One region of the Veillonella sp. S13054-11 genome, then DNA from elsewhere that is predicted to be linked to it. Evidence: riboswitches for the same ligand, from Rfam matches in the RefSeq annotation. Region 1 holds a riboswitch; the other holds the start of a gene.
What was found. A riboswitch is a leader RNA that binds a small molecule or an ion and turns the genes downstream of it on or off. The one in region 1 is predicted to bind cobalamin.

Region 1 (15,864 bases):
TATTTTTCCGTTTAAATTCAGAGAAATATTCTTCTTCAAATTAATTCATTATTAAAACAAAACATTTCCCTCAAACAAGATTGTTAACGTTTTTAAATTTAGTATCTATAAAAAGGAGGCTTATTATGAAATTCAATCGAATCGTATTAGTCGTCGTATCATTAGCACTTATATTATTTGCCCTTGCAGGCTGCGGAAAAGACACTGTCCAAGATAGTCAGAAAAAACTTAATGTCGTAGCTACAACGACGATGTTAACGGATTTAGTAAAAGAAATCGGCGGTGACCATGTAACCGTTCAAGGTCTCATGGGCCCAGGTGTAGACCCTCACCTATATCAAGCGAGTGCAGGCGATGTAACAGCTATGTCTAAGGCGGATGTTGTAGTATACAACGGCATTCACTTGGAAGGTAAAATGGGCTCCATTTTCGATAATCTAACAAAGCAAAATAAAGCGACCATCCGCGTATCTGATGCCATTGATCCATCTACATTGCTCGACTTTGACGAAGAAGATGGTGTAAAAACAAAAGACCCTCATATTTGGTTTGACGTTGCTAACTGGAAGCTGGCAGCAAAAGCAGTATACGAAGGTCTTGCTAAAGCCGATCCGGCTCATAAAGAAGATTACAAAAAACGCTATGACGCATATCTTACTAAGTTAGATGAAACTGATGCGTACGTTAAAGCTCAAGCAGAATCTATTCCGAAAGAATCTCGCGTACTTGTAACAGCTCATGATGCATTCCAATACTTCGCTCGCGCATACGGCTTTGAAGTAAAAGGTTTGCAAGGTGTAAGCACTGCTACAGAAGCAGGCACACAAGATGTGAATGAACTGGTTCAATATATCGTAGACCACAAAATTAAAGCGATTTTCGTAGAGTCTTCTGTACCACATAAAACAATTGAAGCCGTTCAAGAAGCAGCTAAGGCTAAAGGCTGGAATGTTGCCATCGGTGGCGAATTATATTCCGACTCTCTCGGCTCCGAAGGCACTGAAGGCGGTACATATATCGGCATGGTAAAAGCCAATATTGATACAATTACCAAAGCACTTAAATAATCAATTGCTAGATTTTCTTAATTAAATAAGACAAATTAAATTTACGTATACTAACTTAAATAGACTCAAATTTACTTTGTTATTGTAAGTACATGTGCTACTAGCAATATTAGCTAGTGGCACGCATTAATACAAGGAGGTTTCCATGGAATGGGCCGTTGAAGTTGAAGATATGACCGTAGCATATACGACAAAACCCGTATTATGGGACGTAGATATGAAGGTACCCATCGGTTCCTTAGCGGCCATTGTCGGCCCTAATGGGGCCGGTAAGTCCACATTATTAAAGGCCATGCTTGGTCTACTAACAGTTATCTCAGGAAGTGTAAAATTTTATATCGATCACCACTTAGCGATGGACAAAAACGATTACAAAAAAATCGCCTACGTCCCTCAAAGTGGCAGCGTAGACTGGGACTTCCCTACCACAGTACTAGATGTAGTACTCATGGGCCGTTATGGTCATCTAGGTTGGTTTAAGCGTCCTAGCAAAAAGGATAAGGAACTCGCCCTCTCCATGATTGAAAAAATGGGCATGAGCGACTATGTGGACAGACAAATTCGCCAGCTTTCAGGGGGACAACAACAACGCGTCTTCCTCGCAAGAGCTCTCGTCCAAGAGGCAGATATTTACCTCATGGACGAACCCTTCAAGGGCGTCGATAAAACCACAGAGCATGCTATTATTTCGCTTTTACAAGAAATGAAAGCTCGAGGCAAAACGGTTATCGTCGTCCACCACGATTTAAATACGGTGCCCCAATATTTCGATTGGGTAACGATGGTAAACAAACAAACTGTCGCCTATGGCCCCGTAGCAGATACATTTACGGACGAAGCTATTGAGCGCACCTACGGCAAGGGGAGGATTGTATGACCATACTCCAATCCTATACGACGCAGATGGTACTGCTTGGCACGGCTCTATTAGGCCTCGCTAGTGGTATCGCTGGAACCTTTGCGGTACTTCGCAAGGAAAGCCTCATCGGTGACGGCCTATCACATGCGGCATTACCCGGTGTGGTCATAGCCTTCTTGCTGACGGGCATCAAGGACATCGAAGTTCTCATCGCAGGTGCTGCTCTATCCTCTATCACTGCGGCTTGGCTCATTACCATCACCGTAGAAAACAGTAAAATCAAATTCGATGGTGCTCTAGCTACTATACTATCTGCTTTCTTTGGGCTCGGTATGGTTCTACTCACCTACCTTCAAAGTCTAAACAATGCAGGTCAGGCGGGACTTTCAAAATTTATATTTGGACAGGCCGCCACCATATTAGCCCGCGACGTGTACATTACATCGGTGGCAGCGCTCATCATAATCGTTTTAACAGCCTTATTTTGGAAAGAGCTAAAGCTCATTTCCTTTGACGTAGAATATGCTAAAACATTGCAAATTCCCGTCACATTTACACTCATTTTATATCGTTCACTATTGATCATGACCATCATTATCGGCATTCAATCGGTAGGGGCTATCTTGATTAGCTCCCTCCTCATTGCACCCGCCGTTGGGGCAAGACAGTGGACGAATAAACTGGGCACCATGTGTATATTAGCAGGATTTTTCGGCATGATATCCGCCATCGGCGGTACTATCTGGAGTACATCAGTTCCAAAATTACCGACAGGCCCAGCTATCATCGTCATTTTATCGATTCTCGTATTATTGAGCCTCATCTTTGCTCCTAACAGAGGTATGCTCTGGCAGTTCCGCAAAAATAGACAGTCAAAGCACGCATTATTGTTAGAAACCACAAGGGCTCCCAAATCCAAGGCACAGCAAAGTATTTACATAGCAGAGGACGCACAACCTCGCATAGGAGGTGCCCCATGACAGTTCATACAGAGATATTGCTCATTGCCATTGCGGTATCCATCGCATGTGCCATCCCTGGGGTTTTCCTCGTATTGCGCCGCATGTCCATGATGGCCGATGCCATTACGCACACCGTATTTCTCGGCATCGTGCTAGCCTTCTTTATGACGGAAGATTTAAACTCTCCATTTCTACTCGTCGGGGCTACCTTAGTTGGTGTAGGCACCGTATGGCTTACAGAAATGATACACAATACGGGGCTTGTCAACGAAGATGCGTCTATCGGCATCATCTTCCCGCTTCTATTCTCTGTAGCCATCATTCTGGTCAGCCTATACAGCGGTAACGCTCATCTCGATGTAGATACCGCATTACTTGGCGAGATAGCCTTTGCCCCCTTTGATCGATGGATTGTGAACGGCATCGACTTGGGGCCTGTATCGCTATGGATTTCTCTAGGCGTGGCGCTCATCAATTTAATTTTAGTCATGCTATTCTACAAGGAATTGCAATTATCTACTTTTGATCCGCTACTAGCAGGGCTCTTCGGCTTTATGCCTGCCCTCATCCACTACGTGCTGATGACCATGGTATCCCTCACCGTTGTAGCCTCATTCCAAGCGGTAGGTGCCATTCTCGTCATCGGCCTCATGATTGGGCCTGCGGTCATCGCTTATTTATGGACGGACTCTGTGAAAGCCATGCTTACTAGCAGTATCATCATCGGTATTATCTGTGCTGTCGTCGGTACGGAAGTATCTTTCACCATGGACGTATCCATCGCGGGTTCTATTGCAACCACCATCGGTATCGCACTGATTATCGCTGTTATTGCAACACCAAAGACAGGCTATATCGCCACATACCGCCGTCAACGTCATTTGCGTCGTCACTATCGAGAAACGATGATGCTGTGCCACATTTATACGCATATGGATACACCTATTGCGCACGTTGAAAACGGCATCGGTACCATTCACGAGCATTTGAACTGGAGACCTGACTATACGCATCAAGCTGCTTCACAGCTAAAGAAACAAGGTCTATTATATGTGACAAATGGACACTACGTGCTTACTGATAAGGGTATAGCACAAGTTAAAGAGATTATTTAAATACAATACCACTACTTTTCCCAACAAAAAGAAGCTGAAATCAATGCTGCTCTGCAAAGATTTCAGCTTCTTTTATTATTAACTAATTATTTTACAGCCTATTAATATAACTGGATTCACGTCAATGATTATCTATAATAAATAGTTCCAACACTATAATAAGCTCAACACAATCACAAAGAATCCTATTAATTAATAATAGCTTCTAATGGAATTACATGAGGTAGCCCATTATCATCGATATATATTTTTGTTTTAACACGGTATACATCTTCCATCATGGCTTCTGTAAAGATGTCTTTCGGCGCGCCTTGAGCGTATACTGTACCCTCTTTGAGCACGATGATTTCATCTGCGAACATAGCTGCCAAATCAAGATGATGCAATGTTACGAGTGTTGTAAAATCATTTTCTTGAGTCAGATTTTTTAGCAATGTTAACAAGTCAAATTGCTTGTGCAAATCTAAAGCACTGGTAGGTTCGTCAAGAATTAAGATTTTAGGTTCTTTTACAAGGGCTTGAGCCATGAACACTAGCTGGCGTTGACCACCGCTGAGCTCCATAATGTTGCGAGATGCAAACCGCTGCAAGTTCAACCGTTCCAACACCTCTTGTGTTGCTTGAATATCCTCATCCTTAACGCGGAAGGACATGGATCCCATACGCCCTAACATGACCACTTCAAAAACAGTCAAATTAACTCTACAGTCATTATCTTGTGACAAATAGCTGACTGTACTGCTGAAATCCTTGTTGGAATATTCAGATACAGACTTTCCGTTGACGGAAATTTCACCCTTGCCTTTCAAGATGCCCATGATTGTTTTTAAAAGTGTAGATTTACCAGCACCATTGGTACCGATGAGAGCCGTTAGTTTACCAGTCTGAGCGGCAAAATCAACGCCCTTTAGTATTTGTCCGTCTTCCGTGGAGGAGTAGCCAAAGGTTAGATTATGAACTTCAATCATTTGAAATAGCTCCTTTTCCTAGTTAATACCAACGAGAAGAAGAACGGTACCCCGATGATTGCCGTCACAATACCGATTGGGAACATCGCCCCAGGAACTAGCATCTTACTAACGATTGATGCTAGTGACAAAATCGCCATGCCACACACTGCAGATAGTGGTAAGAAATAACGTTGATCCTCACCAACGAGCATACGTGCAATATGTGGACCTACAATACCAATAAAACCAATGGTTCCCACGAAGGAAACGGCAACGGCAGTAATGATAGAAATGAAAGCGAATACTTTTACCCGTAAACTTTCAACATTAACACCTAAACCAGAAGCCTTTTCATCGCCTAATTTTAGCGCCGTCAAGCGCCAAGATTCACGCATCATAAGAGGAAGCATGATAGCTAGTACGATGAGCACGATAGAAATATTTATCCAGTTAGCCTTCGCTAAACTACCCATCGTCCAGAATACGATGTTTTGAAGTGCCTCAGGAGATGCCATGTATTGCATCAAAGATTGAAGCGCTTGAAACAGGAACATCATACCAATACCGGCGAGAATCATCGTTTCAGAGGAGAAATTCTTAATCTTATTGATAGAATAGATAAAGAAACTCGTCAAACTAGCAAATACAAAGGCACCGAAAGGAACCATAAAGACACCTAAAAACTCTAGTGCACTAGCCCCCACAACTACCATGAGGGATGCCCCAAATCCGGCACCTGCAGATATGCCAAGAGTATACGGGCTGGATAGTGGGTTATCTAGAATGGTCTGCATGCCAGCGCCAGCAATGCCCAAAGAAGCACCCACGAGCAATGCCATAATGGCCGTCGGTAAGCGAATCGACCAAATGATGACATAAGCGTTTTTGGAAACCTCTGCTGGGTCTGTCAAGGCGAGCCACACATCACTCAAGGTGAGTGATGCAGGACCCACAATAATATCGGTAACAAAACTTACCGTACAAATGATCAGACCGATGATAATAAACAACAGCTTTTTATAACTTTGCTTCTTATAATCGTACTGATTGTTAACTTCAGTCACTATACAAAACCCCTTTTTAGTTCATATGCATAAACCAAACGCCACCGTAAGAGAATGGAAGGAATTTTTCATAGAATTCCTTAAGTGTGCCTTCTGGATCTACGTCCTTGAATTCCTCAGGATAGAATGTTTTAGCTAAGTATTCAAATACTGCAACGTCATATACTTCACGAGGTAAACCATGGTGAGTAGAGAATACGTTTTTAGATTGAACAGCTTTCAATTCAGGCCATCCTTGACGTTCTGTGGTGAAAGCTTTCAACAACTCTTGAGATTTAGCTTCGTTTGTATCAAAACCTAAACGCATAGAAGTCGGTTTCTTAGGCCAGTAAGAACCAATAATCATGATAATATCTGGGTTTCTATCCAAAATAAACTCTGGGTTAACTGGACCGGCCTTTTGAACCACATCTTTTGTAATAAGGTCGCCACCAACTTGAGTTGCTAATGCGCCCCATGCTACGTTTGCGCTATACGCAAAACCTAAACCTTCTGGACCTTCATTGCCTGTTTCAATATAAACAGTTGGTTTTGGTTTATTGATTTTACCAATGCGATCCATAACTCTATTTAAGCGATCAGTGTAGAACTTACTGATTTCTGCAGCACGTTCTTCTTTACCCAAAGCTTTACCGATAGCTTCGATAGATTTTTGGTGATTCTCAAGCTTTTCAGCATGGTAGTCGATATAGATAGTAGGAATACCAGCTGCATCGATTTTAGGCTTGTAGTCGGCTTCATATTGCTCTTTAAAGAACAATGGCATGAAGATGACATCTGGATTCAAAGAGATGACCTTTTCAACGTCAAATGTTTTGTCATTTACATTACCGATGAGAGGAATTTTTTCCAATTCTGGAACGTCCGCTTTGTAGTGATCCCACATATCTGTACGCAATTTGCTCAAATATGGGTCCATACCAACAATGGTCTTAGCTACATCTTTGCCTTGCAATGCAGCCATAGTCAAGAACGCACCACCGGAAGCACTCAATTGTACTACTACGCGTTCAGCCGGTTTTTTCAATGTCACCTTTTGACCAGTTACATCTGTAATCTCAATTTGTTTACCAGATTGAGCAGCATCCTTTTTCGTATCTGCTGGACCACCGCAAGCAGTCATAATCATACTCACAACTAGCAGGAGCACGGTGGCAAGATAGGCCATAAATTTCTTTTTCTTAACCATAAAAGCACCTCATATCTAAAACACAATAATTTCAAATGATAACATCAGAAAATAACTTTCAAAACCTCGGTCAATCAACCCCTATCGACACAACACAAAATCCTAGTTCATATGCATAAACCAGATACCACTATAAGAGTATGGCAAGAATTTGTCATAGAACTCTTTAAGTGTAGCTTCTGGATCAACATCCTTAAACTCTTCAGGATAGAATGTTTTTGCTAAATATTCGAATACGGCCGCATCAAATACTTCGCGTGGAAGACCATGATGCGCGGAATAAACTTGTTTATTTTCAACAGCTTTTAAATCACTCCAACCTTGACGCTCTGTTGTGAAAGCTTTCAACAACTCTTGAGATGAAGCTTCGGTTGCTTCAAAACCTAAACGCATAGAGGTTGGTTTCTTAGGCCAGTAAGAACCCATGATCATGATGATATCTGGATTTTTTTCAAGTATAAACTCTGGATTAATAGGAGACGTTTTCTTAATAACATCCTTGGTGATGACATCAGCACCAGCCATGGTAGCTAATGCCCCCCAAGAGTAATTACTACTAAAAGAATTACCAAATTCTTCCGGGCCATTCATACCAACTTCAAGGTAAACTGTTGGTTTTGGCTTATTAATTTTACTAACACGGTCGAGAACTCTTGTCACGCGATCCGTATAGAACTTGCTAATTTCTGCAGCGCGTTCTTCTCTACCCAAAGCCTTACCGATGGCTTCGATGGATTTTTGATGACTTTCAAGTTTTTCAGCATGGTAGTCAATGTAAATCGTTTGTACACCTGCTGCATCTAATTTTGGCTTAGCATCGGACTCATATTGTTCTTTCAAATCAACAGGAATGAAAATAACATCTGGGTTCAAGGAAATAACTTGCTCCACATTAAATGTTTTATCACCGATAGTCCCCACTACAGGAATCTTAGCTAACTCAGGCATTTCAGTAGTAAAGTGCTTCCACATATCCGCTCTATATTCCTGTAAAGATGTATCCATGCCAGCAATAACCTTCGGTGTATCCTTGCCCATAAGTGCAGAAATCGTAAAGAATGGACCACCAGCGCCACTCCATTGTAAAACAACTCTCTCCGCTGGTTTTTTGAGCGTTACCGTACGCCCTGTTACGTCTGTGATTTCGATAGGCTTGTTACTTTGCGCCGTATCTTTCTTTGTCTCACTAGGACCTCCACATGCAGCGATAAGCATACTCACAATTAGGAGAAAAACCGTGACTAAATACGCCATAAACTTCTTTTGTTTAAACATAAGTATCCCTCTTCTCTCAACTAAAACTATCACTATAAGTGCACATAAAAAGCCCGTTTCCCCACGAAGAGGAAACGGGCTATCATCTCAGTTAGACTAACTACCACGCCTAATAAGCTAGCATATAGTATGAGCTTTCAACTATGCATAGCTAGTATAAATTCATCTATATCAATCCCCATCCCTGTCTCTCGCAGGTCAATCGGCAATTGTTAATTAGGCAGTTCTCCTGGCTCCAGTTTAACGTTACTTTGCGCCTTCCCAAAAACTTCAGTGACCGAGAGCATTTTATCCTCTATGCAAAGTACCTCGCTGTTACAGTGGCGTGACCGCTTTGGCTTGTACCAAATTCTCTATTAAGTCAATAGACACCTAACCCAATCATATGTGATTTTTCTCATCGTAGCATGAGGGGCATACCATGTCAATAAACACATAGGGGTACTGCTATAGTCTAATCCGCATTTGATACCATTTAGCATCGCCATGATCAGACTCTGATTCACCTTCATTTACAAAGCCAAACTTGGCATAATAAGGAATCTTTTCCGCCTTACAAGTTAAAATAACGCCCTTTCTCGTTTCTTCTCTTGCTAGCTCTATGAAAGCCTCAATCAGTCTGCCTCCTACGCCACGGTTCCGATACTCAGGCATTGTATTCAAACCAAATATCATCTGCCAAGCACCACTTGGGTTATGTAAGGAAGCATCTGCGAACATCTCATCAGTTAAGATTTCATCATCAGACACAAAACCATCGATGAAACCAATGGGAGTGCCTCCATCAAAGGCAATCAAGAAATAATCTGCGTAATACTTTAACCGTTCCTTAAAAGCCTCACGAGGCGCCGCCTCTGCCGGAGGGAAACAAGTTGCTTCGACATGTGTCACTAAATCTAAATCATCGATTATCGCTTTTCGTATTAACATATTATATCCTTCTTTATGTACTTATATATTTATTTCTCCGTATACTTAGGCACATTGCGATACTGCATCGGTAAGGAATTCTCTTTTACTTTAAAACCATATTTCTCGTAAAAGTTCACATTCTTGCTGTCGCCAATCATAACATTAATATACAAATACGACTTGTAAGCGTCTTTCACCATTTCTAACAAATGACCGGCAATACCTTGACCTTGATAATCAGGATGAACCAACACATAATTTATAAAGCACACAAGTTCGCTATCATCTATGACTCGGATAAGTCCTACTAAACGATTACCGTCCCAAGCAGAAATCACGCGCGATGAATTCATCAAAGCCTTATGTAATCGGTCAGGATACTTGCCCACCACCCAGCGAACTGACAGAAACAACTCTGCTACTTGTTGGGGTGTAAAATTCTTTTCTTCGGTATACGTAATCGCCATAAAAGCTCCTCCAACAAATCCCGAGATATACACTATCAAATAGATATATCTATCATTTAAATAGACTATAAAGCTAAATAATCACTATTGAACTAAATAGTCTCTATTAAACGAGCTCCCTACTCATATAGATAACATCATCCATAGGGTTATGATAGTACGGCTCACATTCAGTAAAACCGTATTTTTTGTATAAATGAATAGCTGCCTCCAATGGTTCTATTGTATCCAATACCATTTCTGTGTATCCAGAAGCCTTAGCGTGGTCCATGATACTTTCAATAAGACGATCACCTAAAGCATATCCACGTCCCTCAGGACGTACATAGAGGCGTTTCATTTCACAGCGCGTATTACTATGCTGATAATAGGCCACCATACCTAGCACTATCTCATTTTCATCAATGGCTACCAATAATTCACCATTAGGCGCCGTATATTTCTCAGCAATATCCGCCAATTCTTTATCTAAATTTTGAAAGGTTAAATCACGGCCAAGCCATTCTGTATATTCTATAATTAACGCTTTTACCTGATCTAAATAAGGTTTTCCATCAACAATCTTAATCATTTAAACTCCAATAATAGTGATTACTTTAACTTTCGCATCTCATGAATAAACGCCTCTGCCTCTTGTAGGTTCTTAGGGAACTCAAAATAAATGCAGCTTTCATGACCACAATAAGGATTTCGGAAATCATAACCGCTCAACAACAAATACTCGATAATCTTCCATTCTTTATCATTAGATTTTTTAGGAGCCTTGAACTTCTCGTTCACAAAGTACATTTTACCTTTACAGGTGGGGCAAGTTTTATTCCTGTTAAATAACTCGTAATTTGTGCCCTCTGACAAAGAAATCCGGCAGTTTATACATACATTTTTATAACCCATGACTATTTACTCCCATATGGTTTATGTTGAAAGATAGCTTTTACAATCCCTTCACCAACAATATTGCCACCTTCCATGATAAGGGACTCTGCACCTGCTTGTATAGCAGAATAATCTACGGTTTCATATACTGGTAAAGCATTCGCTTGAATCGGTTTATCAAAGATGAGATCTTCACCATCAATAAAGTTGATGCCAAGATACTCCTCAGTACCTTTTATAACAATATGAGGATAGTACATTCCATAATTTAAATTCGGTGGACTCGTTCTCTTTTTACTGAAGAACGTAACTGTACAGCTAATAGTAAAATCTAAATTGCTCATATTAGGCCTCATTCAATTATATCTAACTAACCTTAGTCTGTAACTCACCTAATTACAGACTACAGTAAGTATAGAAAATTCACTTCGCCTATAATCGCTTTAATATTTGTTTGTAAAATTTGATTTTCATATATTATTTTTTTATGAGAATTACATTACAAATACTATTATTACTTTCTAGTATTTGACACTTTTATCTATCTTATTTTCAAATTCTAAAAAGAATAAAACTCAATACATATCTATTCTCTATCATAATATGCTTTACATTGATCACATATTTTAATATCGGTATCTTCATAATCAATAAAGTATTGACCACATCTTTCACATACAGAAATTTTATAATGTGCTCCACAATTTAGGCATATACCTACTTCTGCTACACCTTCATCAATACATATATATTCCTCTTCACATTCGTCACAATAAACTCCATCAGCAATAGGTAAAGTTCCTCCATCTTTCACTCGCTCATAACTTATTGAATCCACATATTCTTTAAGACTCTCCAGTTCTACATTTATAAAATCTACTACTTTATCTAAATAATTATCTAAATCAGCTTTAAGAATCCCATCATTAGCAATAGGCATATAATAGCCTTGTTCATCATTATACTCTACAGCACCATTAATATAAGTAATATCAACACTAAATTCATTATGACTACTAAAATTTGGAGTACCTGTTATTGTTAAGATACTCTCAGAGCCTTCCTCATCATTAATTTTCATAGAGTAAAAAAAGTCTAATTGTTGATTAGTAACTTTTGATCTTGCTGAAAATAATTTACCTTCCAAATTATTGTAATCAAAATCCAATGTATTAATACTGATATCTTCTCTAAATCTTAATGCATCTGTTATATCAATAGATGTTTCTAAAAGAACATCCTTAAACAAAGCAATTATTCTACTATTGTCTCTAATCTCTATACCTGAATCATTTTGTTTTGTCTCTATTAGTAAATCTTTATATTTCAGTAATGCTCCTTGTATTGGTTCAAATGATTTTTCATTCCTATAAAGTTCTATCAATGCATTATCAAAATATTTATCAATTTTTTCTATAGATCTACGAATAACATTATATGCAGCTCTATCTAATATTTTATTATGCGCAATGTGGTTTCTATTTAACCCAAACTGCCTAAAACTTTCTGAAAACTCACTATCAAAATAAAGCTTAAAATAGTTTTCCCAAAAGTCATCTTTTACAATCAACTGTTTTTTTATTTTCTCAACAATTAAGTATTCTTTACCCTCGGTTCTCCCCACTAACAAAGCTTCAATATCTGTATCGTAAACTGGACTCCACGACATTATTTTCATTGTTAGCATTTTATACAAATCACCAACATCAATTGAAAACAAATGATCATCGACATTATTAAACCCGGTCACGGCTTTCTTGTACATGCTATATCTAGCATTATACTTATCTTTAATAGTCTGATCGGATAAATAATCCCACCAATTTGTTCCAAAGGTCTTAACCATAAACTCGTTAATAAATCTACGAATTTTATTTTCTACAATATAAAGATAACTATATAATTCTTTTGACAACAGGTAAGCATCTTCATCATATAACCATATTATTTTTTCCCAATCTTTAATAATTATCCTCTTTATGCATAACTTCAAATCCTCTAAATAAGTTCTATTAATATCAATTTCATAACTATCGGATCTAATATCAATCAATATCTGTTTTACATTATTGAATATATTAATTTCAAAAGCTACATCAACAATAAAGTCCTCCTTACATATATGACCACAAATAGCGTAAAGGCAACATGTGTGAATATTAACATCTAAAGTATAGGAATCTATATATCCTTGTTCGTAAAGCCCTGTCAATATTGATTGTATATATTTATAATAATCTGATTTACCACCTTTATCTCCAACGGCTACAAATTTCACCAGCTCCATATTTCCCCCTTTTTATTAATAGTATTCATTAAGCATAGTCAGCATACCCAGCAGTTTCAAGATTTTCCTCTAATTCTATTTTTTAGCTCTCAGGCCTCATGTTATAATTTTTGATATAAATTCTACAATCAACCTCCTTGAGATGAACCTTAAATAATTTTTATTTCCTTAAAGCCATTATTAGATTGACATTAGTGTTTAAATCGTACTACTTTAATACTAGTACTTAGATTTTACTAAAATATAACAACTATTAAGATATAACACCAAAATTATTGCTAATAGAGCTGATCCTAAAAGAATTTAATAGCATATCCTAGCGTATGAGGTAAATAACAATGGAATCTATGATTAGATTAGGAATTGATAGAATGGAAATTGATTGGAGAAAAAATAATATTGATGATAGTCATTCATTTTTATTTCAACAAGATGATTTTAAAACAGTTCCATATTACTACCCTTACAATGAAGTAAAATATAAAAAAGGTTTTCTAAAAAATATGAATTCAATAAAAAGAAGGTTGAATTTATTAGGCTATACCTTAAAGAAAATTGAAAATATGTTTGATGAAGAAATAGAATATTTTAATCAATTATATAATATTTCTCTCTCCATTAATTTTACTGATTATTGCGATGTACTAAAAAGTATCAATATAAAAGAAATTGATATGACAGTTGCTGAATACGAAAGAGATTATGATCTAGGTGAATATGTAAGAAAATGCGTTATAAATGAAATTCCAGAATTAAAAAATTTATTTAATAACGATATCTACATGATTGGCGAGTTTTTAGAAAATCTTTCACCATATATTACATTAAGAATTTTATCTGAAAATAAGAATAATCTAGATTTAGATTTAATTTGGAGAACTGAAGATATTGTGGAAACTGGATGTCTTTTAGAAAAAGATATAACACCTAGATTAACACCTAAAGAAAAAATTCTAATTGTAACAGAGGGAAGTACCGATACAAATATTATTCAAAAATGTATCGATTTACTATACAATGATATTTCTGATTTTTTCGATTATATAGATATGGAAAAGAATTATCCTTTTACCGGCACCGGTAATTTAAAAAATTTTATTAAAGGATTATCTAAAATAAATATTCAAAATAATATATTAGTTATTTTAGATAACGATACAGCTGGTTACTCTGTATACAACGATATTAAACAGATAACCTTACCACAAAATTTAAAAGTCATCACTCTTCCTAACCATATAGAGTTTAACAACTTCAAGTGCAAAGGCCCTCAAGGAGAATCCTTCGAAAACATCAATGGAAAAGCAGTTTCTATAGAGTGCTTCTTAGATTATACCTCAGTTAAAGAAGATATTTATGTTAGATGGACAGGATTTGATAAAACACTAATACAATATCAAGGAAACATTGAACCAAAAGATTTATTAATCAAATCATTCCATAAAAACTTCTATAAAAAATATGATTTTGCTAAAATAAAATATCTTATTGATTATATTTTAAAAATGTGGATGACTCTATAATATTAGATTTATAAATAAAACTCAAAACAGACCGTAGCAGCCAAGCTACGGTCTGTTTATATTCATCAATAACGCTATTTGAGCTATTATTAGATTTTTTTTAACAGTTCAACAGAACTTACTTAACCACACAGCCTTATAAGCTACGTCTTGCAAATAAAATACCTGTTAAAAATACTTATTATTCCCACTCAATTGTAGCAGGTGGTTTAGATGTAATATCATACACGATACGGTTAATGTGTTGTACTTCGTTTACGATGCGACGGGAGATTGTGTCCAATACGTCGTAAGGGATGCGCGCCCAGTCAGCAGTCATGAAGTCTGTTGTTGTTACGCCACGCAATGCCAATGTGTAGTCGTATGTACGGAAGTCACCCATAACGCCTACGGTACGTGTAGATGTTAATACTGCAAAGTATTGATTGATGCTGCGATCAAGGCCAGCTTTTGCAATTTCATCACGGAAGATATAGTCCGCATCACGCAAGATGTCGAGTTTATCTTTAGTGATTTCACCCATTACGCGAATAGCAAGACCAGGGCCTGGGAATGGTTGACGCCATACGAGGTAATCAGCCAAACCTAATTCAGAACCAAGTTCACGCACTTCATCCTTAAAAAGGTTGCGCAATGGTTCGATAAGGCCTTTGAAGTCTACAACTGCAGGCAAGCCGCCTACGTTGTGGTGAGATTTAATAACTTCCGCTTCGCCAGTACCGGACTCGATAACGTCAGGGTAGATTGTACCTTGCGCTAAGAAATCAACGGAGCCGATTTTACGGCCTTCGTCTTCGAATACGCGGATGAATTCTTCACCGATAGCTTTGCGTTTAGCTTCTGGATCTTCAAGGCCAGCCAATTTATCTAAGAAACGTTTTTCAGCATCGACACGGATGAAATGCATCCCGGAATCTTTGAAAGCTGCTTCAACTTCGTCACCTTCGTTTTTACGCATTAAACCATGGTCAACGAAGATACAAGTCAATTGATCACCTACAGCTTTAGAAATAAGAGCTGCTGCAACAGAGCTATCTACACCGCCGGACAATGCCAACAATACTTTACCGTCGCCTACAGTGTTACGGATGTCTTCAATCGCAGTTTTTGCATAGTTTGCCATTGTCCATGTGCCTGTGAAGCCACATACTTCGTACAAGAAGTTGTGAAGCATTTCTTTACCATGTTCAGTGTGCAATACTTCTGCATGGTATTGCATAGCATATAGTTTACGTTCTTTATTTTGCATGGATGCAACAGGGCAATCCTTAGTATGTGCTACGATTTCAAAGCCTTCAGGAACTTTTGCTACATAGTC
Region 2 (15,864 bases), on a different contig from region 1:
AATGCCGCTGCAGCACAAGAGGTTCATTTGCGACTTACTGCGGTCCTAGAAAAGATCGATAGTGAAAAACAACTAGACGTAAATGCTATCAATCAAGAATTACAATCTATTGGTGATGTATCAAATGGTATTACTAGTCCTAAGTATGATTCTGTTAAGACCTCTGTAAACTCTACGATTGGTGCAATCCGTACCTATATGGGTTCGAAACAAGATAACGACTATAATCGTATGATTGAGGCCTATAACCATTACATTTCTAATCTGAATACGACCAATATGAATGAGTTAGATTAAAATAAGTTAGATTAATACGTCTATATAAAAGAAAGCTGTATCAAATGAGAGTGTCATTTGATACAGCTTTTTAGTTGATATATAGGATATACCTTACTTTTTTAGGCTAATGCGCGTTGTAATTTGGCTTGATAAGGAGAATAATACTAAGGCTATCCAGATACAACCGAAAGCGATCATCTGTGGTGTGCCAAAGCTTTCACCAAAGTAAAAGATGGCAAGCAACAAGGCAATGGTAGGGGATACATATTGCAAGAAGCCTAGTAGATTGAGCGGCAATAGTTGTGCACCATAGGAGAATAGCACCAATGGGACAGATGTAGTTAGACCGCAGGCTATGAGCAACATGGTTGTATACCAGTCTGTGCCGAAATAGGACCACACGGTATTATCGACCATGGTCGTATATAGTAAGGCTAGCGGTGTTAATAGCCAGGCCTCAAAGGCGATGCTCGTAAAGGGAGAGATGAGCAGTTTCTTTTTTACAGCCCCATAGAGACCGAAGGAAACGGCGAGGATCATCGATACTAATGGCAAGGATCCCACTTGATAGGTGAGTAAGGCGATGCCGATGGTAGCGATAAGGACACTCAGCTTTTTGGGTATAGATAGAACCTCTTTAAATAGGATGACACCTAATACTACATTGAAGAGTGGGTTGATGTAATAGCCAAGGCTCGTATTCATAACTTGATTATTGGCGATGGCCCAAATGTAGGTGAACCAGTTTACACTGATGATGACTGCCGCAACTAAAAGTAGGAATAATTGTGAACGTTGTTCTTTTAGTAATTGAAAGTCCTTTTTGAATTGTTTAAAGTGTAGGCCAAATACAACGATAGCCATGCAAACACCTGACCAGATAATGCGCTGTGCCAGTATATTATACGGCGAAACATGGTTTAATAATGCCCAATATAGAGGGAGTAAGCCCCAAATTATATAACAACTAAGGGCTGTGATTAACCCTTTTTTACTTGTATGCTCCATAATGCCTCCTCGTGATAGTATTTATTATATCACTAATTCTCAAGTCATGCATTTTAGTTATTGCATATGATTTTCAGTTATAACTTTGATTTTGGCACTTATGATTAAATGTTATGTTCATTGACTTTGTGCATATTGTTACACTATATTGGACTTAGAACAACGAATATAGAGAATAGGTGTCGCAAGACTTAATAGAGAAATCGGTATAAGCCGATGCGGTCCCGCCACTGTAAGGATGAGCCTGCTTTCATACATGTCACTGGAGTAATCTGGGAAGGCGAAAGCGAGGTGATGATCCCGAGCCAGGAGAACTGCCTATTTGATAATCACCGTTATGTACCTACGAGCGATAGGAAGGGGATTGGGGTATGCTGGCTACAGTATTTTTTAGTGTACCTTTCAATAAGAAACCTTACGTGTCACTTTAGGTGGCACGTTTTTTATTGCCCTTAGAGTGGATGTTGAGTATAGGAATCAGGTTTTATAGATATTAAACAGATGGACACATTTTGAGGTTGATGTGGTCCAATAAGATAAAGCTCGAGTGATTCATATATCTAACAATTCGCAGGTACGGTGCGCTGTTTCTCGGTATGGTTTCGAGTTGAAAAGGAGGCACATATATGTCTGACAAAAAGACTTCAAAGGATGCTGAACGCGATTTATTAGCACCTGTATCCTTTGATGAGTTTAAGAAACCTACGTATGAACAATGGCAGGCCGAGGTTGAAAAAGCGTTAAAAGGTGGCGACTTCCATAAGAAGATGTTCACTAAAACCTATGAGGGAATTACGTTACAACCAATTTATACGCCTGCATTGCATGGAGAAAAAATTCCAAAGGGTGTATACCCTGGGGCAGGTGAGTTCCTACGTGGCACAAAGGCAAGTGGTTATATTAAAGACTCTTGGGGCGTATCCCAATATGTAGACGAATCCTTTCCTAAGGATGCTAATCATGCAAGTTTATACGAAATTGTAAAAGGTGGCACCATTCACAATATTCGCCTTGATGAAGCAACACGCCATGATCAAGATGTGCAAGTAGGCGCAGCTGTTGGTATCGGCGGTACATCTCTGTCTACTATGGATGATTGTAGCCAATTGATTGAGCGTTTTAATTTGAAGGAAAACCCTTTATACATTGAAACAGGTGCTTCTGCAGCTATCTTGCTCGGTATGTTAGCCGCTACGGTGAAAGGCTCTAAAAAACAAACCTCTGACTTGAAAGGTCTCGTTGGTGCAGACCCTATTGGTGTTTGGGCTAAAGATGGTACATTGCACATGTCTTTAGATACAGCCTTTGATGAAATGGCACATACTGTTGTATGGGCTAAAGAACAAGCTCCAGAACTTAAAACTGTACTCGTATCTGGCGATGTATACGCTAATGGTGGCGCTAATGATGTGCAAGAGGTTGCGTATGCATTGGCAACAGCAGTTTGTTATGTTCGTCAATTAGCACAACGGAACATCGATATTCACACTATTGCTAACAGTATGATGTTTACATTCTCCTTGGGTGCAAACTTCTTCATGGAAATTGCTAAATTACGTGCATTGCGGGTGCTTTGGGCTCGCATCATGGAGGCCTTCGGTGCAGAAGAAGCTGACCGTGCTGTTCATGTACACGGCAGAACGTCGGCTTTCACAAAAACTGTATACGACCCATATGTAAACTTGTTGCGCAATACAACACAAGCATTCTCTGGCGTTGTAGGCGGTTTGAATAGCCTTGAAGTGTCCCCATTCGACCAACCAATTCGCAAAGCTGACGATTTCTCTCGCCGTATTGCCCGTAATATTCAAGTTATGTTGCAAACTGAATTCGAGTTGCGTCAACCAGTGGACCCTGTAGGTGGCTCTTGGTATGTGGAAACATTGGCAGCTGAATTATGCGAAAAAATTTGGGCTGAATTCCAAACTATTGAGGCTAAAGGTGGTATAATAGCAGCCTTGAAAGAAGGCTATCCACAAGCTCAAGTTAAAGCAGTTCTTGATGAACGCTTCAAAAACCTTGCATTCCGCAAAGATGTGGCTGTAGGTAACAACATGTATGCGAATATGACTGAAGAATTGCTTGATCCAAAACCAGAAAATCAAGAAACATTGCGTCAAAAACGGGTTGCTCAAATCGAAGAGTACTTGGCGAGTGCGGAGCCAGATGCGGTTGTGAAAGCACAGGCTACCCTAGAAGCAGGTACGACAGAGCCAGGCGCTTTGATTGGCCTTATTGAACTCGGTGCATTACAAAAATTAACAATACGTCAAATCCGCAAGGCTTTAGATGCTGGCGATATTGCTTCCGAAACGATTGAATCCATTGCAGCTCATCGCTGGACTGAACAGTTTGAAGCACTTCGCATGCGCACTGAGAATTATAAACAACGTACGAAAGATAATGTGAAGGTATTCTTGGCTAACATGGGGCCAATCCCTCAACATAAACCTCGTGCGGACTTCTCCACAGGCTTCTTCGAAGTAGGGGCTTTTGAAGTTATCAAAAATGATGGCCATGAAACAACGGCTGATGCGGCGAAGGCTGCTCGTGAAAGTGGTGCTGATGTAGTTGTTATCTGTTCTACAGATGATACCTATCCAGAATTGGTACCACCACTCGCTAAGGAATTGAAAGAAACTATGCCGCATGTAACGGTTATTTTAGCAGGGGCACCTCCTAAGGACTTAGAACCTGTATACCGTGAAGCTGGCGTAGACGACTTCATTTCTGTTCGTGCAAATTGTTACGAAATCTTGAATACGTTACAAGATAAGAAAGGGATGTGAGCTCATGTTTAAAAATCCAGACTTCTCCTCTCTTGGCTTGGGATCTCAGACAGCAACATCTCGCGATGCATGGCTTGCTGAACTTCAAAAAGAAACAGGAAAAAGCTTTGAAGATTTATATAATACAACAATGGAGCAAATCCAACTAAAGCCTCTCTATACAGAGATGGATTATGAAGGGATGACACACCTTGACTATATGGCTGGTGTACCTCCATTCTTGCGTGGACCTTATTCCACAATGTATGTTACTCGTCCTTGGACAGTACGTCAGTACGCTGGTTTCTCCACGGCGGAAGAATCCAATGCATTCTATCGTCGTAACTTGGCAGCGGGCCAAAAAGGCTTGTCTATCGCCTTTGACCTTGCTACTCACCGTGGTTATGACTCCGATCATCCTCGTGTAGTAGGTGACGTTGGTAAAGCGGGTGTTGCGGTAGACTCCATCCTCGACATGGAAATTCTATTCTCCGGTATCCCTCTTGATCAAATGTCCGTATCCATGACAATGAACGGCGCCGTATTGCCAGTAATGGCGTTCTACATCTTGGCTGGTGAAGAACAAGGCGTAGATAAAAAGGTTATGGCTGGTACAATCCAAAATGATATTTTGAAAGAGTTCATGGTACGTAATACCTATATTTACCCTCCAGCTACATCCATGCGTATTATCGGTGATATCTTTGCGTATACATCCCAGTACATGCCTAAGTTCAACAGTATCTCCATTTCTGGCTACCATATGCAAGAAGCGGGCGCTACTGCAGATATCGAATTAGGTTACACATTGGCCGATGGTCTCGAATATATCCGTACCGGTGTTAATGCAGGTCTTCACGTTGACCAGTTCGCACCACGGTTGTCCTTCTTCTGGGCAATCGGCAAAAACTACTTCATGGAAGTGGCAAAAATGCGTGCGGCTCGTATGTTGTGGGCTAAGATTATCAACAGCTTCGGCTCTGAAAATCCTAAATCCATGGCACTTCGTACTCATAGCCAAACATCTGGTTGGTCTCTTACAGAACAAGATCCGTTCAACAACGTGGCTCGTACATGTATGGAAGCGATGGGTGCCGCATTAGGTCATACGCAATCTCTACATACAAATGCGCTTGATGAAGCGATCGCGTTGCCTACGGACTTCTCTGCACGTATTGCGCGTAATACTCAGCTTTACATCCAAGATGAAACTAAGGTATGTAAGGTTATCGACCCATGGGGCGGTTCCTATTATGTAGAAGCATTGACAGACGAATTGATTCGTCGCGCTTGGGGTCATATTCAAGAAATCGAATCCCTTGGCGGTATGGCGAAAGCTATCGATACAGGGCTTCCTAAGATGCGTATCGAAGAAGCTGCGGCACGTCGCCAAGCTCGTATCGACTCTGGTCGTGAAGCGATTATTGGTATCAATAAATATCGTCTAGATAAAGAAGATCCATTGGATATCCTCGACGTAGATAACACAGCTGTACGGGAAGCGCAAATTCGTCGCCTTGAACAATTGCGTGCTAACCGGGATGAAGAAAAGGTTCAATCCTGTCTTGAAGCGATTACAAAGGCTACAGAATCGGGCGAAGGCAACTTGCTTGCCCTTGCACTTGAAGCAGCTCGTGCTCGTGCGTCCTTGGGTGAAATTTCCTTTGCTGTTGAAAAGGTATGCGGCCGTCATAAAGCGGTTATTCGCTCTATTTCCGGTGTATACTCCAGTGAATTTGAAGATGACGATGTAATCAAAGAAGTACGCCAAATGGCGGATAACTTTGAAGAACTCGAAGGTCGTCGTCCTCGTATCATGATTGCGAAGATGGGCCAAGACGGTCATGACCGTGGTGCCAAAGTTATCGCTACATCCTTCGCGGACATGGGCTTTGACGTGGATATCGGACCTTTGTTCCAAACTCCAGAAGAAACAGCACAAGATGCGGTGGATAATGACGTTCATATTGTCGGATTTAGTTCTCTTGCGGCGGGGCATAAGACATTATTGCCTCAACTTGTAGAGGAACTCAACAAGCGGGGCCGTGGAGATATTTTAGTTGCCATCGGCGGCGTAATCCCTGCTCAGGACTATGAATTCCTACGCGAACATGGCGCAGTGGCTATCTTTGGCCCTGGTACAGTTTTGCCAGTAGCGGCGAAAAAATTACTAGAAACATTGACTAGTCACGTTCAAGACGAGTCTCATGACTGATAACAAACGGCCTACTCCGGATGAATTGCGCAATACACAGGACGCAACTTTCACCACTGGTGAAGGCAAAGCCCCTGAATTAGGTGTAAAAAACGCAAGCACCGAGGGTAGTACCTATCGTCCCGACTGGGTGCCAGAAGAAGCGAAAAAAGATGACACTTACGCGTGTCACGTAATGAAAGGCGTCAAGGAAATGCATGACGGCCTCTTATCCAGCTCTGCTCATCTGGCTCCAGCGGTACGTCCCGTACAGCGGCGAAAGAAATTAACTGTCGCTGATTATGTACGCGGTATCGAGCAGGGGGACCGCGTTATACTTTCACGGGCTATCACATTAGTAGAAAGTAATAATAAGGACCATTTCAAACTAGCTCAACAGGTGTTGCAAGCCGTATTGCCTCGCACGGGCAAGGCATTGCGCATCGGTATTACTGGTGTGCCTGGGGCCGGTAAAAGTACGTTTATTGAAGCCTTCGGTAACATGCTCATTGAAGCGGGTTACAAGGTTGCCGTACTGGCTGTAGACCCTACGAGCCAAGTCACAAAAGGCAGTATCTTGGGTGATAAAACGCGGATGGAAACGTTGACGAAACATCCAGAGGCTTATATTCGTCCATCGCCGGCTGGTGGTACGCTAGGCGGTGTGGCTCGTAAAAGTAGAGAAACTATGCTACTTTGCGAGGCTGCTGGGTACGATATTATTCTCGTTGAAACCGTTGGGGTTGGGCAAAGCGAAGTTACCGTGCGTTCCATGGTAGACTTCTTTATGCTCATCGTTTTAACGGGGGCAGGCGATGAATTGCAAGGCATCAAAAAAGGCGTTATGGAACTTGCTGATGCTATTGTGGTCAACAAGGCTGATGGGGATAACCTCAAACGAGCTCTCATTGCTCGTAGCGACTATGATCGGATGTTACATTACATTCGTCCAGCTACGGAAAAATGGAAGACTCAAGCCTATACATGTTCAGCTGTCACAAAGGATGGCCTCGATGAATTGTGGGATGTTATCCAAGAATTCACTGAACAAGGCAAAGAAAATGGGGTCTTCTTAAAACGCCGTCAAGAACAATCCCTCCGTTGGGTACGCGATATGATTGACGAACACTTGCACAACCTATTCTTTAATAATGTAGTCATTCAAGGTCGCATGGGCGAAGTCGAAGCTGCTGTCTTAGACGGTGAAATGAGCGAATCTCAAGCCGTTGAAGAGCTTATTGGCGTTTTCGATAAGTCTTTACAATAAGTAGATCGGTAAATACATATTGTATTGTTAAATATATATTAGATAAGCCGGCATAACTTATCTTAATACGCACTCCGTTAGCAATCGTATGTATTTCGATATAATTAAAGATGTATTTGTAAAAGGCATAGTATTAATTTCACTGTTGGATTTGGACCAATAGTAGTTGCATACTATGCCTTTTTCTATATCATAATAACTAGTTCCCATTAATTGTCTAATAAAAGATGATTAATATATAAGTTCATCTTTTTAAAATGCAAAAATCAGTGTATAATTAAGTTATATTATTTATTAATCGTTTAATGTTACGAGAGGGGCATTCAAATGAACAAAAAATTATTATTACCTGTAGGTGTAGTCGTTCTAATTATTGGTATTGCGATTCTATTATTAAATCCAGATCCAGGGGCGGCTAATTTGGAAATTGCGAGAAATGCTACAAATGCTCAAGCGGCAGCAAAGGCGATTTCTGAGAATAACCAATCTTACACATTGTGGTATACTATTGGCATGTTCTGTAGCGGTTTAGGCATTGCACTGTCAGTAGGTGGCTTCATTGTAGGCTTTATTAAAAAAGACTAATCTATTTAGGAACGCATAAAAGGCTGTACTAGAATGTATATCATTTCTAGTGCAGCCTTTTTGTATTTTAATTTTATCCTGTGGACTTTAGCTAGCTTATGTCTATCTAGCGAATTAGTCTATATTTATCTTGTAAGTCGTCCTATATCTATTTATGTTGTGGTTTTACGCTCTATATCTGTTTTCGGTGGGATAAAACGTGGTATAATTAACCCGGATAGAGCCTAAAGGTATGTGGCTTTTGGAGGTTAGTATGAGTAGTATAGCGCATTTATTTGTAGCTGGTGGATTTGTTATGTATCCGCTGGTGATTTTTTTACTGTTTACCTTGATGATTGGCATTGAACGTATCTTTCTATATCGCAAGTTTACAAAGGACTTGCGCCGTTTTAATAAGGTCTTAGAGAAGAATCAATCTTGGATTATGTTACCAAGTGTTTTAGAACGGGATACAGAGGAACTTGGTTCTTTATTTGCCCGTGCTATCCGCAATGCAAAGAATTATAATGGCTTGGAAAATCGCCTTCAAGATGTGGTGTCGTACGCTGATGAACGTTTAAAACGCGGCCTTAGTTGGCTCAGCATGGTTGTAACAATGGCTCCGTTATTGGGGTTGCTAGGGACGGTCCTCGGCATGATTCGTGCGTTTGCTGTGGTAGGCGGCGATATTGGGGCTCCGACCATTATTACAGGTGGTGTTTCTGAAGCCTTAGTGGCAACGGCTACAGGTTTGACCGTGGCCATTATTGCCCTTGGCTTTCACAGTTACTGTGCAGCAAAGGTTAATGATTCTGTGGCGACATTAGAACATGAGTGCGGCAACATCCTTGATGCGTACAACGAGGAACATGATATATGAGACGACGCACGTTAGGGGTTAAAAAAGAGCCTACCATCATGATTATTCCTATGATTGATATCGTATTTTTTTTATTAGTATTTTTCATGGTAGGCACGCTGTACATGAATACAGAGCAACAAATTCCGCTTAATTTACCATCTGCATCGACGTCTACGGCGAAATCTATCGAACCTATCACCATTACCTTAACTACAACGCACACGCTATATATCGATAATCAGGAAATCTCTTCGGATCGCTTGGCGCAAGAGGTCAAATCTATCGTTACACAAGCACCTCAACAGGCCTTTGTGATTCGTGCTTCAAAAGATGTATATTATAACGATGTTATCGAGCTTTTGGACATGCTCAAGGTGAACGGTGCTAAATATATTAGCGTCGCTACGGAACGGAAGTGATTCCATGTTTGAATCACATTATCTGAAACCTTTTATTGTATCTTTAGGCATTACCATCATGCTTATCTCTGGCATGGGGTTTTCCTTGCGTGGCATCGTTGGAACCGGTGTGGCTTATGATGCTGCAGAGGTTAGCTTTCATCTGCCTGAGGATAGTGAAAGTGATGCGGAAACTACGGCTATTGAGCCTATACCTAAGGATAAGCCACCGGTTGAACCTCCGACTCCAGAAGGGCCTGCGCCTAAGGCAGATCCTCTTGTAACGGAAAATACAGGTGATGAAAGTGCTCACAATTTAAATGCCAATAAGACTACATCTAATGCTCGTCGTGAATGGGCCGTTCCAAAGGTCATAGAATCGGAAACGACTAATAATGAACAAGCTGTAGTTACGGGTGGAAATGATTCCAAAGACGGGAAATTCTCTAAACCTGACAATGCTCCTATGGGTAAGGATATAACATCTGATCCGAATGCCAATGGAAACGGCTTTGCCGAAGCTAGTGATTTATCCTTCCTATCTGATCTTGCGTGGGGACTCCTAACACCAGGTCAACAAGCGCTTTTACAAAAGTCGGATATCAACCCCCAAGAATATTTACGAACTGTACAAGAACAGGGGAAGGGGTCAATCGTAACAGGTAAGGTTGTAGTGCGCGTTAACTTTGACGTTAATGGACATGTCATCGTAGGAGAACATACACCGCTCATCGCAGAAGATGTGCCGCAACCAGTCAAAGAGGAAGCAATACGCATTGTTAAAAGCAGTGGTTCTATTATCAATCGAAGAGGGGAACCTGTATATCTAGCGGTTCCTGTTGTATTAGGACAATAAAGAGGCATATCTTACATACATTAGTATGGGATATGCCTCTTTGTTATGGTTGTAAAAAATGATTGTATTGATTGATACTATGTATTACTATGAAATACTTGTTCTATCTGAGTCATGTTGAGTTATATTTCAAGGATTAATTATATGTATTGTATTAATTTTGATTGGTAAGTATTGTTTTCGTGGAGTTGAAGACGGCTAGATATACGATGGCGCCGCCGATGAATAATGTGACTTGCATAGGAGTGCTGAATTGATCAGCTCGCCACAATGCAAAAGCATAGAAGAACATGGTAATCAACATGATGAGAAATGCGATGATAACGCGTACATTTGTGTTTACTGCTAAGGATGTAGTAATACGCGATTTATTCGTCATTACGTAAATTAAAGATACTACGATGTCTGCCGTAAAGATGGAGAAGATAAAGTTATAATCAAACTCGCCAAAAAGGACTACCGCCAAGCCGATAAAGCTGAGCCCAAAGAATAGACGTAATAGAATACCTATAGTATTAGATTCGTTGCGCTGTGCGCGGCGTTCCTTACGATTTAAAGTTGCCATGAAAGCCTCCCCCATAGTAGAAATGTTTGTTACTATTAGTATAAAGCTCGTGTATAGATTGAGCAATTATTCGCAGTACATTTAGTCTGTATGTTTATTATATATCACAATGTATAGCTATGATATATTATAAATTAATTTATTACTATATAACTATATGAGAAATCAAAGTGAGAGATTATGATTCAAGTTATTCTTACCTATATTGTTAATGTTATTATTGTATTTGTATTTTTTCCTATTTTAGAATCTGTAGTTCAATATGTGTATCCGTTTTCATGGGACTGGCTTATAAAACCGCTACATTTAGTGGATAAGCTCGATGTATATATTATTATATCCTTTGCGTTGCCTATTATTGTGGCCATCGGATTATTTTTGCCACCTTTTAGTTGGATTGTCCATGTATTGCAAGGTGAAAGAAAACCAAATGCAGAAGAATCTGAATATATTGAACCGCTGTTTGAGGAATTATGTGCATTTAGCGGTGTAGCACGTAACTCACTGATATTGCGCATGCGTACAGATGAGGAAATTAATGCCTTTGCATCTGGATTAAATCACATTACGATTTATACAGGAGCCTTGTATTCGTTAGATAAACGGCATTTATTAGGTGTTCTTGCCCATGAATTAGGCCATTTACGGCATCGTGATACTATCTATTTAACCATTACCTATGCTATGGATCGACTAGGGCAATTAATTTTAAATCTTGTAATATATCTAAATTTTGCTTTAAATATACTGGCTATTATACCAATTGTTAATATCGTAGTACGTATTATTCAATTAATTCTTATCGTTATGATTGCAATCGTGAAATATGTACTTCTATTACCGAAGTGGATTACCTATTATTTTGATAGCCGTCGTCGAGAGTATGCTGCTGATGCCTATGCCGTTTCGATTGGTTTGGGGCGGGAGCTGCGTGATGGTCTAGTTTCATTAGGACTTGCTACTGAACAAATTGGTATTCTAGAGAATGGTGAATTATATGATTGTGAAAGTACAGGATTTTTCAGTCGCTTGTTTATTACTCATCCAAAAATGATTAAGCGAATACAACGTATCAATGAAGGGATAGAGGTATATAATCTCAAGCAAAGTCTTAAAGAAAATCGTTAAAGTGATAATTAATTTAATAAATACGAACAATAAGTAAAATTAATATAATTATCATTCGGAAAATTTAGTTCCGTTCGTTGAATGGAGCTTTCACATATGGTACAATAATCCTATAAATCTAGCTTTTATCATGCAAAGGAGATATCATGATACCACGTTATACACGAGAAGAAATGGGCCATATTTGGAGCGAACGCAACGAATTCGACACAATGTTATTGGTGGAGACCCTCGCATCTGAGGCACAAGCTGAGTTGGGCGTTATTCCTAAAGAAGCGGCGAAAACAATTCGGGAAAAGGGCAATTTCGACGTTGAGCGCATTCATGAGATCGAAAAGGAAACGAATCATGATATCATTTCCTTCGTAACAGCAGTGGGCGAATACGTAGGTCCTGAAGCGGCTAAATACATCCATCTTGGTCTTACCTCTACAGATGTGAAAGATACGGCGCTTGGGTATATGATGAAACAAGCCTGTGATATCTTAATTGATGATTTAAAGCGTTTGCACGAAGTATTGCGTCGTCGTGCAGCTGAGTTCAAATACACACCTATGATTGGCCGTACCCACGGTATCCACGGCGAACCAACTACATTCGGCTTGAAATTGGCGTTGTGGATGGCAGAGGTAGAACGTGATATTGAACGCATGGAACATGCGCGTAAAAGCGTTGCCGTTGGTAAATTGTCTGGCGCTGTTGGTACATACTCCAATATCGATCCATTCGTAGAACAATATGTGTGTGAAAAATTAGGTCTTGAACCTGTTAAAATTGCTACACAAGTGGTGCAACGTGACCGTCACGCTGAATTGTTGTCCACTATTGCTGTTGTAGGCGGCACATTGGATAAAATCGCTTTAGAAATCCGTCACTTACAACGTACAGAGGTGCGCGAAGCAGAAGAATATTTTAGCCCTAAACAAAAGGGTTCCTCTGCGATGCCTCATAAACGCAACCCTATCACATGTGAAAGAATTTGCGGTATGGCTCGCTTACTTCGTGGCTATGCACAATCTGCTTACGAAGATCAAGCATTGTGGCATGAACGCGATATTTCTCATAGCTCTGTAGAACGAGTTATCTTGCCGGATGCGACAATCTCGTTAAATTATATGTTGCACCTAACAATCCGAACCATTGATAAATTGTTGGTATACCCTGAAACTATGCTTAAAAATCTTAACCTTACAGGGGGCCTCGTATTTAGCCAAACAATTTTGACACACCTTGTAGACAAAGGTGCGGTACGTGACGAAGCATATCGTTGGGTTCAAAAACATGCTATGGAACGCTGGCTTGAAGGCAAAGATTTCGCAACAGGTTTAAAAGCTGATGAAAACATTAAGAAGTACATGACTGATGAGGAAATCGATGCATGCTTTGATCCGTATAAATTGCTAAGACATGTAGATACAATCATGGCTCGCTTTGGCCTATAATTGTAGGGTACTTCCCACATAACATATGAAAGACTAGGGTAGGTATAGACCAACAAGCCTATGGTACATGCAGTAGGTGTTGGCTATATCTACCTTTTTTGTTTTGAAAGCAATATGCCATTTTAGATAGAAGTATATTATTTTAACAGATAATTATAAATTAGTTTTCTAGCAGGCTTTTATATACTCGTCTTACATTAGGAAACCATCTATTTGTTTTAGGAGGTTATATGAAACGTATTATACGGAAGTACGGACCGCCTATTTTTCACTGTATTAATGACTTTGGTCAAGGTTCGCTGGCGGCCCTCATACCGTTTTTTATCGCTAACTTTGGCCTTAATTATTATCAATCGGCTTCCATCATTTTCTGTAATACCGTGGTGGCTTCCGTGGCACAGCCCGTATTGGGTTATGTGGCAGATCGGTGGCGCGTACCCTGGTTTATTCCCGTTGGGTTTACGGTGACTCTTGTGTCGATTAGCGCTATGGCATTGGCTACGAGTTACGAAATGATTCTTGCTTTGTCGCTCTTGGCCGGGGTAGGTGCTGCGTTATTCCATCCCGAGGCGGCTCTTCTTGTAAATCGTACGCAATCTCATGAAATCGGTAACGCCATGGGCCGCTTTGCAGTCGGCGGCAGTGCGGGCTTTGCGTTGGGACCCTTTATTGCTGGTGGTGTTTACGTCTTTGGGGGACAATTCCTTTGGGTATTTACGCTTATCGCTCTACTTGGTGTATTGTTATATCTTTATGCCTTTATGGGTGAGGGTGAAGCTGATACCGATGATACTGATATTGCTGATTCTGCTGATACTGGTAACCGTGAAAGCCGTGCTAAGGTTCTTAGTACCGGTACAAATGATTGGGTGAGTTTCGGTAAGTTATTTTTTGTGATTGCTTCTCGATCTATACTCTTCTCTGTATTGGCTATCTTTATTCCTATTTTGTATATTACTGTTATTAATGGTGAAGCCGGTGCATCTAGTTTGGCCCTTACTGCGTACTTCACGATGGGGGCAGTCCTTACCTATATGGGTGGTGCCTTATCTGACCGTTTGGGCTTCCTAAAAACCGTGCGCTTAGGGTATCTTATCTTCTTGCCATCTGTACTTGTATTTATCTTTGTACCTAATATATGGGGCTTCTTTGGTGCTATGATACCGATGGCTTTTGGTGTATTCTCACAATACGGACCAATTACGGTACTAGGTCAAAAATACCTTGCAAAAAATGCAGGCTTTGCATCAGGTATTACGCTAGGTCTTGGGATTACCTTAGGGGGCCTTGTGGCACCTTATGTAGGACATCTAGCAGATATCTATGACGTACAAACGGCATTGATGACCTTGATACCGGTAGGTGTTATAGGCTTATTGATGAGTTTTTGGTTAAAAGAACCAAAATGACATCTCTGTAATAGAGTAATAGAGCCATATTAAAGACGTGATGGCAACCCATCCTTAAAAACTTTACAGAAAATAGCGCATGCATTTGGAAAGAAACTAAAGATTGAATTTGTATAAATACTTTCACAGAATCCGAACATTGTTGTATAATGATATTGAATTATTTAGACTTTCATATGGAGGATATAGATATGGCAACTAGTATGGTTATCGGCACTCAATGGGGTGACGAGGGGAAAGGTAAAATTGTTGACTGGATCGCAGAACGTGCGGATGTTGTGGTGCGCAGTCAAGGTGGTAATAACGCGGGTCATACTGTTGTAGTTGATGATAAAGCGTTTGCACTTCGCCTTTTACCAAGTGGTATCTTATACGATAACAAACAAAATATCGTGGGTACTGGTGTTGTTATCGACCCTAAAGTTCTGCTACAAGAAATTGAAGGTCTTGAAAAGCAAGGCAGATCTGCTAAATCCCTTCAAGTTTCCAATCGTGCACATGTAATCATGCCATACCATATCGCTCTAGATACTGCGGAAGAAGCATCTAAAGGGGATGCTAAAATCGGTACTACTAAAAATGGTATTGGTCCTTGCTACGCTGATAAAATCAATCGTATTGGTATCCGTATCTGCGATTTGTATGATATGGAAACATTTAAACAAAAATTAGCGTACAATGTAGAGTTCAAAAATAAAATGCTTACTAAGGTATACGATGCTGAACCTGTTAGCTACGATGAAATCTTAGCGGATTACATCAAATACGCTGAAGCCTTGAAACCTTATGTAACAGATACTAATGCGGCTGTTCTTAAAGCTGTAAAAGAGGATAAAAAGGTATTGTTCGAAGGTGCTCAAGCTACTATGCTCGACCTTGATCATGGTACTTATCCATTTGTAACATCCTCTCATCCAATCGCAGGTGGCGCTTCCACAGGCGCTGGTGTGGGGCCTAACTACTTGAAAAACATCTTTGGCGTTGTAAAAGCGTATGCAACACGTGTTGGTGCAGGTCCATTCCCTACAGAGCTTCTTAACGAAACTGGGGATAATCTCCGTGAACTTGGTCATGAGTTCGGTACTGTAACGGGTCGTCCTCGTCGTTGTGGTTGGTTAGACCTC

Region 2: it holds a riboswitch for cobalamin, as region 1 does, so the genes downstream of both, VPHSUH08_RS08820 (methylmalonyl-CoA mutase family protein) here and VPHSUH08_RS04655 (ABC transporter substrate-binding protein) in region 1, are expected to answer to the same signal.

Annotation. Positions count from the first base shown of each region.
Region 1 covers NZ_PPCY01000004.1:158,789-174,652, reverse strand. Annotated here, with positions in the region: gene VPHSUH08_RS04690 (metal ABC transporter solute-binding protein, Zn/Mn family) at 126-1,067, shown strand; gene VPHSUH08_RS04685 (metal ABC transporter ATP-binding protein) at 1,213-1,944, shown strand; gene VPHSUH08_RS04680 (metal ABC transporter permease) at 1,941-2,906, shown strand; gene VPHSUH08_RS04675 (metal ABC transporter permease) at 2,903-4,003, shown strand; gene VPHSUH08_RS04670 (ABC transporter ATP-binding protein) at 4,192-4,971, opposite strand; gene VPHSUH08_RS04665 (iron ABC transporter permease) at 4,968-6,017, opposite strand; gene VPHSUH08_RS04660 (ABC transporter substrate-binding protein) at 6,034-7,206, opposite strand; gene VPHSUH08_RS04655 (ABC transporter substrate-binding protein) at 7,309-8,481, opposite strand; cobalamin riboswitch at 8,683-8,872, opposite strand; gene VPHSUH08_RS04650 (GNAT family N-acetyltransferase) at 8,929-9,411, opposite strand; gene VPHSUH08_RS04645 (GNAT family N-acetyltransferase) at 9,441-9,860, opposite strand; gene VPHSUH08_RS04640 (GNAT family N-acetyltransferase) at 9,967-10,431, opposite strand; gene VPHSUH08_RS04635 (hypothetical protein) at 10,452-10,649, opposite strand; gene VPHSUH08_RS04630 (hypothetical protein) at 10,757-11,080, opposite strand; gene VPHSUH08_RS04625 (hypothetical protein) at 11,323-13,023, opposite strand; gene VPHSUH08_RS04620 (HEPN/Toprim-associated domain-containing protein) at 13,362-14,546, shown strand; gene guaA (glutamine-hydrolyzing GMP synthase) at 14,728-15,864, opposite strand, start outside.
Region 2 covers NZ_PPCY01000009.1:16,112-31,975, reverse strand. Annotated here, with positions in the region: gene VPHSUH08_RS08830 (DUF3829 domain-containing protein) at 1-297, shown strand, start outside; gene rarD (EamA family transporter RarD) at 391-1,287, opposite strand; cobalamin riboswitch at 1,448-1,624, shown strand; gene VPHSUH08_RS08820 (methylmalonyl-CoA mutase family protein) at 1,914-4,076, shown strand; gene scpA (methylmalonyl-CoA mutase) at 4,081-6,270, shown strand; gene meaB (methylmalonyl Co-A mutase-associated GTPase MeaB) at 6,263-7,516, shown strand; gene VPHSUH08_RS08805 (hypothetical protein) at 7,844-8,101, shown strand; gene VPHSUH08_RS08800 (MotA/TolQ/ExbB proton channel family protein) at 8,355-8,960, shown strand; gene VPHSUH08_RS08795 (biopolymer transporter ExbD) at 8,957-9,361, shown strand; gene VPHSUH08_RS08790 (hypothetical protein) at 9,366-10,196, shown strand; gene VPHSUH08_RS08785 (hypothetical protein) at 10,351-10,761, opposite strand; gene VPHSUH08_RS08780 (zinc metalloprotease HtpX) at 10,942-11,889, shown strand; gene purB (adenylosuccinate lyase) at 12,036-13,331, shown strand; gene VPHSUH08_RS08770 (MFS transporter) at 13,562-14,740, shown strand; gene VPHSUH08_RS08760 (adenylosuccinate synthase) at 14,932-15,864, shown strand, end outside.